3 regions of the Kitasatospora sp. NPDC101801 genome follow, and region 1 is predicted to be linked to each of the others. Evidence: riboswitches for the same ligand, from Rfam matches in the RefSeq annotation. Region 1 holds a riboswitch; each other region holds the start of a gene.
The links. Region 1 has a riboswitch for cyclic di-AMP ahead of ACIRPK_RS30895 (transglycosylase family protein). Riboswitches for the same ligand answer to the same signal wherever they lie in the genome.

Region 2: another riboswitch for cyclic di-AMP. It lies ahead of ACIRPK_RS15850 (NlpC/P60 family protein); the one in region 1 lies ahead of ACIRPK_RS30895 (transglycosylase family protein).
Region 3: another riboswitch for cyclic di-AMP. It lies ahead of ACIRPK_RS06120 (peptidoglycan DD-metalloendopeptidase family protein); the one in region 1 lies ahead of ACIRPK_RS30895 (transglycosylase family protein).

What each region holds. Positions count from the first base shown of each region.
Region 1 covers NZ_JBIWML010000041.1:32,455-34,711, reverse strand. The annotation lists gene eno (phosphopyruvate hydratase) at 1-59, opposite strand, end outside; gene ACIRPK_RS30895 (transglycosylase family protein) at 265-978, opposite strand; cyclic di-AMP (ydaO/yuaA leader) riboswitch at 984-1,134, opposite strand; gene ACIRPK_RS30890 (cytochrome P450) at 1,346-2,257, opposite strand, start outside.
Region 2 covers NZ_JBIWML010000011.1:94,826-97,082, reverse strand. The annotation lists gene ACIRPK_RS15855 (NlpC/P60 family protein) at 1-594, shown strand, start outside; cyclic di-AMP (ydaO/yuaA leader) riboswitch at 962-1,126, shown strand; gene ACIRPK_RS15850 (NlpC/P60 family protein) at 1,137-2,222, shown strand.
Region 3 covers NZ_JBIWML010000002.1:409,528-411,784, reverse strand. The annotation lists gene ACIRPK_RS06125 (DUF6348 family protein) at 1-527, opposite strand, end outside; cyclic di-AMP (ydaO/yuaA leader) riboswitch at 888-1,053, shown strand; gene ACIRPK_RS06120 (peptidoglycan DD-metalloendopeptidase family protein) at 1,059-2,096, shown strand.

The DNA.
Region 1 (2,257 bases):
GTGGGGTTGCCACGGGAGTCGAGAATCTCACGGGCTACGACGACATCAATGGACGGCACGTGGCATCTCCTTGACGGAAGCGGGATCTGTTGTCGTTACGACCAGAGCCTAACCGCACCGGAGCCCGGGGCCACGCTGACCTTGGTCCCGTCTCACCGTGTGGCCGGGCTACTCATCGGTAGTTCACCTGAATGACCGTAAACGGGGCCGTACCACCCGGAAGCGGTACGGCCCCTGCTGACGGAGTGTCGCGGGAGTTCCGCGTCAGCCGAGCTTGAGCAGCTGGCCCGGCAGGATCAGGTCGGGGTCACCACCGATGGTGGACCGGTTGGCCTGGTAGACCTGCTGCCAGTCCTGGCCGTGCGCGGCGGCGATGTCCGAGAGCGTGTCGCCGGACTTGACGGTGTATCCGCCGGTGGCGGGCGCCGGGGCGGCGTGCTTCGGCGTGCTGACCTTCGGCGCGTCCACCTTCGGGGTGGCGGGCTTCGGTGCGGTCTCCTGCTTCGGCGCGGCGGCCTTCGGGGTGGCCTTCGGCGCCGGGGTACGGGTCTCCGAGCGGGAGGACTTGCCGGCCGAGGTGTCGACCTGGGCGGCCGAACCGCCCTTGCTCAGACCGGCCTTGACGGAGCAGACCGGCCAGGCGCCGGGACCCTGCGAGGCGAGCACCTTCTCGGCGACCGCGATCTGCTGACCCTTGCTGGCCTGGTTGGCCTGCGGGGCGTAGGACTGACCGCCGAACGCCTTCCAGGTGCTCGGGGTGAACTGGAGGCCACCGTAGAAGCCGTTGCCGGTGCTGATGCCCCAGTCGCCGCCGCTCTCGCACTGGGCGACCTTGTCCCAGGTGTCGACCGGGGCGGCGTGCGCGCCGGTGGCGGTCAGCAGCGGGAGTGCGAGGCCGACGCCCGCGACACCCGCCACGGCGATGGCCTTCTCGGTCTGCGTACGACGACGATGACGGCCCGAACCGGTGAAGAGCATGAAGAAGTCCCTCTCCGCACGCCTGCGAGGTGAGCTGTCGGGTTCGGACCGGGAGGTGGCCCGGCCGCCACTGCTGGCGGCTTCACCCCAAGCCGTGGGGGACGGCGACTTACCTGGGTCCCCCGCCCCTGCCCAAGGGTCTGGTCGGTGTCCCGGCAGCGCGGCGGGCAGGACTCGGCGTTCCGCGCTCGGGGTTCGCAGCTGCGAACACCAGGGAGAGTAAGCAGATGACCCGATGGATCACAAGCTTATGTCGAACAGATCACACAGAAATCACGCTGCGCTGTGGGTCGTCCACAAACCATACTGGTATGTCCAGATTGATGCGTACTCAGATCACGCCTGATCAGATCTGACCGACACGCCGTCAGTGCGGGTCGGTGACCTCCGGCGTGAACGAGACCGGCAACTCCCGCAGCCCGCGCATGATCAGCCCGCCCCGCCAGCGCAGCTCCTCCGGTTCGGCGGCCAGTTGGAGGTCGGGCAGCCTGGTCAGCAGCGTGGCCAGGGCGAATTGACCCTCCAGCCGGGCCAGCGGGGCACCGATGCAGTAGTGGATGCCGTGCCCGAAGCCCAGGTGCGGGTTGTCCTTGCGGGCCAGGTCCAGGGTGTTCTCCGCGGCGAACCTGGCCGGGTCCCGGTCGGCCGCCGCCAGCACCACCAACACCGGGTCGCCGACCGGGATGTCCACCCCGCCGATGGTGAGCGGCTCGGTGGCGAACCGCCAGGTGGCCAGCTCCACCGGGCCGTCGTAGCGCAGCAGTTCCTCCACCGCCGTGGCCAGCAGCGCCGTCTCGCCGCGCTGCACCGACTCCTGCAGCAGGGCGCGCTGGGCCGGGTTGCGGAGCAGTGCGTAGGTGCCGTTGCCGATCAGGTTGATGGTGGTCTCGAAGCCGGCGAACAGCAGGATGAAGGCCATCGCCGCGGCCTCGTTCTCGGTCAGGTGCTCACCGTGGTCGCTCGCCCGGATCAGCCCGGAGATCAGGTCGTCGCCCAGGTCGGCCCGCTTCCGGTGGATCAGCTCCAGCAGGTAGGTCCGGATCCGCTTCACCGCCCGGCCCACCCCGCCACGTTGCCCGCCGTGGTGGCGGATCATCGCGCCCGCCCAGTCCCGCAGGTCGTCCTGGTCCTCCGGCGGCACCCCCAGCAGGTCGCAGATCGCGTAGATGGGGAGCGGGAAGGCGAACTCGTGGATCAGGTCGGCCGACCCGCGGGCCGCGAAGTCGTCGATCAGCCGGTCCGTCAGCTGCTGCACCCGGGGCTCGAACTCGGCCACCCG
Region 2 (2,257 bases), on a different contig from region 1:
AAGACGCTCCAGGACCAGCAGCGCCGCCTCGACCAGCAGAAGATCGAGGCCGCGGAGACGCTGGCCGAGCTGGACCGCAACACCAAGGTGCTGAACGACGCCAAGGCCGAGGTGCAGAAGAAGCTCGCCGAGGCCCAGAAGCTGCTCAACCAGCTGAGCGCGGCCGACCGGAACGCGGTGCTGGGCGACCGCGCCTCGCGCGGCGGCGAGCGGATCGACGTCGGCAACCTGCCGCCCGCCAGCGGCTACGCCGGTGCGGCGGTCTCCGCCGCGATGGGCAAGCAGGGCAAGCCGTACGTCTGGGGCGCCACCGGACCGAACTCCTTCGACTGCTCCGGCCTGGTGGTCTGGGCGTACGCGCAGGCGGGCGTCTCGCTGCCGCGCACCTCGCAGGACCAGGCCTCGGTCGGCACCAACATCGGCAAGGACTGGGCGAACGCGCAGCCGGGCGACCTGGTGATCTACCACCCCGACGCGCACCACGTCGCGATCTACATCGGCAACGGCCTGGTGGTGCACGCCCCGCACACCGGTGACGTGGTCAAGGTGATGAAGGTCGACGCGATGCCGATCAAGACCATCCGCCGGGTCTGATCCACCGTCAGCCTGATACGGCATAACGGACATCTCCCCATCAAGGCGTCGAACTGACGCCGCGTGACACGCCCGGGCCCGTCGGAACCTCCCTGTGATCTGGGACACTTCCGGCGGGCCCCGTCGCGTCCGCATCCCGGGAGTTCGTCGGCACAGCGTGCAATTCCGATCACGCTCGGTCGCAATCACTGAAGAATCACGACTTCATTCCGACTTTTTTCTTACAAGGATTTGAACCGATCACGGTTGGGTTACTAAGGTCCTTCTCGAACCACCGCACTGTCGATCACCCAGCCTGGGTGGCGGCGGGGGTTACCGCCGAGTTCGAGACGCAGCGGGGCAGTTCCGACTGCCCTACGGGGAAGCCCTCTTGGGGGCGCTGTCGATCGGAGCCGGGGAACCACGTTCCTCGGGGTGAATCGGCGCCAGGTCGACGGACCGTCACGAGACGGCCCGACGGTGAGGCGCTGTAGGGCATCTCTTCCAGCCCGAACCCGTCAGCTCACCCGGTAGGCGGACGTAGGAAGAAGGAGCCCGCCTTCGTGGCGTCCCATCGTCGTCCCAAGCCTGCCGGCCGTACCCGGGTCTCGATCATCACGGCTGCCGCCGCCGCTGCGGTGGCGCTGTCCGCGCAGACCGGTGCGCACGCCGACCCGAACCCCACCAAGGACGAGGTCAAGTCCCAGGTCGACCAGCTCCACGAGCAGGCCGAGGACGCGACCGAGAAGTTCAACGCGGCCACGGAGAAGCAGCAGACCCTGCAGAAGCAGGTCAGCGGCCTCCAGGACGAGGTGGCCCGGCAGCAGGCCCAGGTGACCACCCTGCAGAGCACGCTCGGCGAGATCGCCGCCGAGCAGTACCGGACCGGCGGGATATCGCCCACCGTCCAGCTGATGCTCTCCAGCAGCCCGGACGCCTTCCTGGGCCAGGCCGACTCGTTGAGCCAGCTCGGCACCTCGCAGGCGGACACCCTGAAGACGCTGAAGGGCGAGCAGGGCAAGCTCGACCAGCAGAAGTCCGAGGCGCAGAACAAGCTCGCCGACCTGGAGCGCACCACTCAGGAGCTCCGGGCGGGCAAGGACGAGATCCAGGCCAAGCTGGCCGCCGCGCAGGCGCTGCTCGACACGCTCAGCCGCAAGGAGCAGGACGAGCTGCGGGCCGCCGAGGCCAAGGCCGCCGCCGACTCGGCCGCCAAGGCGGCCACCGAGTCGAAGACCGCCGAGCCGGACCGGGCCTCCCGCACGGAGACCCGGACCGACCTGAGCGGCCTGCCGGCCGGGTCGTACGCGGGCACCGTGATCGCCGCCGCCGAGGCGGAGATCGGCAAGCCGTACGGCTACGGCTCCGTCGGCCCGAACAGCTTCGACTGCTCCGGCCTGATGGTCTGGGCCTTCAACAAGGCCGGGATCTCGCTGCCGCGCACCTCGGAGTCGCAGATGGGCGCCGGTCAGAACATCGGCACCAACATCGCCGACGCCAAGCCCGGTGACCTGATCATCTACCGCGGGGGCGGCCACGTCGGCCTCTACGTGGGCAACGGTCAGATCGTGCACGCGCCGCGCACCGGCACCCTGGTCCGGCACGAGTCCGCCACGGTCATGCCGATCACCCGCATCGTCCGGGTCTGACCACCCGCCCGTCGTAACGCCCGCAGGCCCGGCCA
Region 3 (2,257 bases), on a different contig from region 1:
TCGCCCGCCTTGCCGCCGAAGAACAGCTTCACGCCGTTGACCTGACGCTCGGCCAGTTCCGGCAGCACGGCGGCGGCCAGCACCGGGCCGAGATCCCGCTCGGCGACCCAGTCGAACAGCGGGTCGGTGTCGACGCCGAACACCGCGGCCGGGCCCTGCACGACGTGCCAGCCCGGGAGCTCGGGGGCGTCGTAGTGGTCGCCGCCGCCGGTCAGCAGGCCGACCACGGCACTCGCCGTGGTGCCCGCCCACATCCGCACCGCGCTGTCCAGCCGCTCCACCTCGGTGCCGCCGACGCCGGCCGCGCAGTCCCAGATCACCGGCGCGTCGCCCTGGCCGAGCCGCAGCACGTAGCCGAGGTCGACGTGGCCGCCGCCGGTGCCGTGCTCGTCGTGCTCCCGGAACGCCACCGCCGTGGTGCCGGGCCCGCGCAGCAGCGGACCGTCGGCGGTGAACTCCTGGCCGAGCCGGGCCAGCTCACGGACGGCCGCGCGCTGGATGACGGCCAGCCGTTCCTCGGGGCGCACAGACGGGGCTCCTCGCTCGACAGAACTCTGCTCGACGGCGCTTCGAACACCTTCGTTCGAGCGCGACCGTGGCGAGCGTATCGGCCCGGCGTGAGCGGTGTCACTGTCGGCGCTGGCGGAGCGGGGCCAGGTGGGTACGGACGGCGATATCGGCCACCCTCCGTGAACCGATCGGGGACGAAGTGTCGCCGAATCGGACCCTCCGGGTCGCAAGTCCCGGACCGGACGTGACCTTCGTCCCTGATCATCCTTGTTCATCGTTCAACCGGGGCTTGCCAGCGGGCGGCCGATCGGCTTTGCTTCGAGGCCTGTCCGGTGAACGACCGGATGGGCTCAACCGGGCGGAACGCCGAGTCCTGCCGCCGCCCGGCGCCTCGTACCAGGCACGCATGGCAGGAGCGGGGGACCCAAGGTAAGTCGCCGAACCGGTGTGAACCGGGCCGGCTTGGGGTTAAGCCGCATTCCTGCGGCCGGGCATCTCCAGCCCGCACCCGACAGCTCACCTCGTAGGCGTCGGAGAGGACCACCCCCATGTCCGCACAGGGCAAGCACCGTCGCGTCCAGCTGTCCCACCTGACCCGGATCGCCGTCGCGACCGGCGTGCTCGGCGCCACCTTCGCGCTGCCGGTCGCCGCCGCCAGCGCCCACCAGGGCCATGCCGCCGCCTCCGTGCCGCAGGCCGCCCCGGCCGCCCCGGCCGCCGCCGTCACCACCGTCGCCACCGAGACCGCCGCCACCGCGGTGGCCCCGGTCTCCGCTCCGGCCGCCCCGGCCGCGAGCAGCTACCAGGTCGTCAGCGGCGACACCCTCTCGAAGATCGCCACCGCCAAGCAGGTGGACGGCGGTTGGGAGAAGCTCTACCAGGACAACCGCTCGGTGGTCGGTGGCAACCCGAACCTGATCTACCCGGGCCAGCAGCTCTCGCTCGCCGGCCAGGCCGCGGCCGTCGCGCCGCAGCCCGCCGCGGAGGCTCCGAAGGCCGCCGAGGCGCCGAAGACCGAGACCAAGTCCTCTTCCTCCTCTTCCACGAGCACCACGGACTCCACCAAGGCGTCCCGCTCCAAGTCGACCCCGGCCCCGAAGGCCAGCACGGCCCCCAAGGCCAAGTCGACCACCACCGCCCCGGCCACCACCGAGGCCGCCAAGCCCGCCACCGTGGCGGCCGGCGGTTACGTCGCCCCGGTCAGCGGCGGCACCTCCACCGCGTACCACGCCTCCGGTTCCTCCTGGTCCAGCGGCTACCACACCGGCGTCGACTTCCGTGCCTCGACCGGCACCGTGGTCAAGGCCATCACCACCGGCACCGTGGTCTCGGCCGGCAACGGCGGGTCCTACGGCAACGAGGTCGTCGTCAAGCACGCCGACGGCAAGTACTCCGAGTACGCCCACCTCTCCTCGATCTCCGTCAAGGTCGGCCAGACCGTCTCGGCCGGCCAGCAGCTGGGCCTCTCCGGCGCCACCGGCAACGTGACCGGCCCGCACCTGCACTTCGAGGTCCGCACCGGCCCGTCCTACGGCTCCGACATCGACCCGGTCGCGTACCTGCGCGCCCACGGCGTCAGCGTCTGATCAGGGTCTGACCCCAGCTCAGACGACTTCGGCCCCCCGGTCATTGACCGGGGGGCCGAAGTGTTTGGAGCGGGTGACGAGAATCGAACTCGCGTGGCCAGTTTGGAAGACGTAGGCACCGCCTGGCGGCTGACCAGCCAACTCGCCAACCTGGGCCAAGG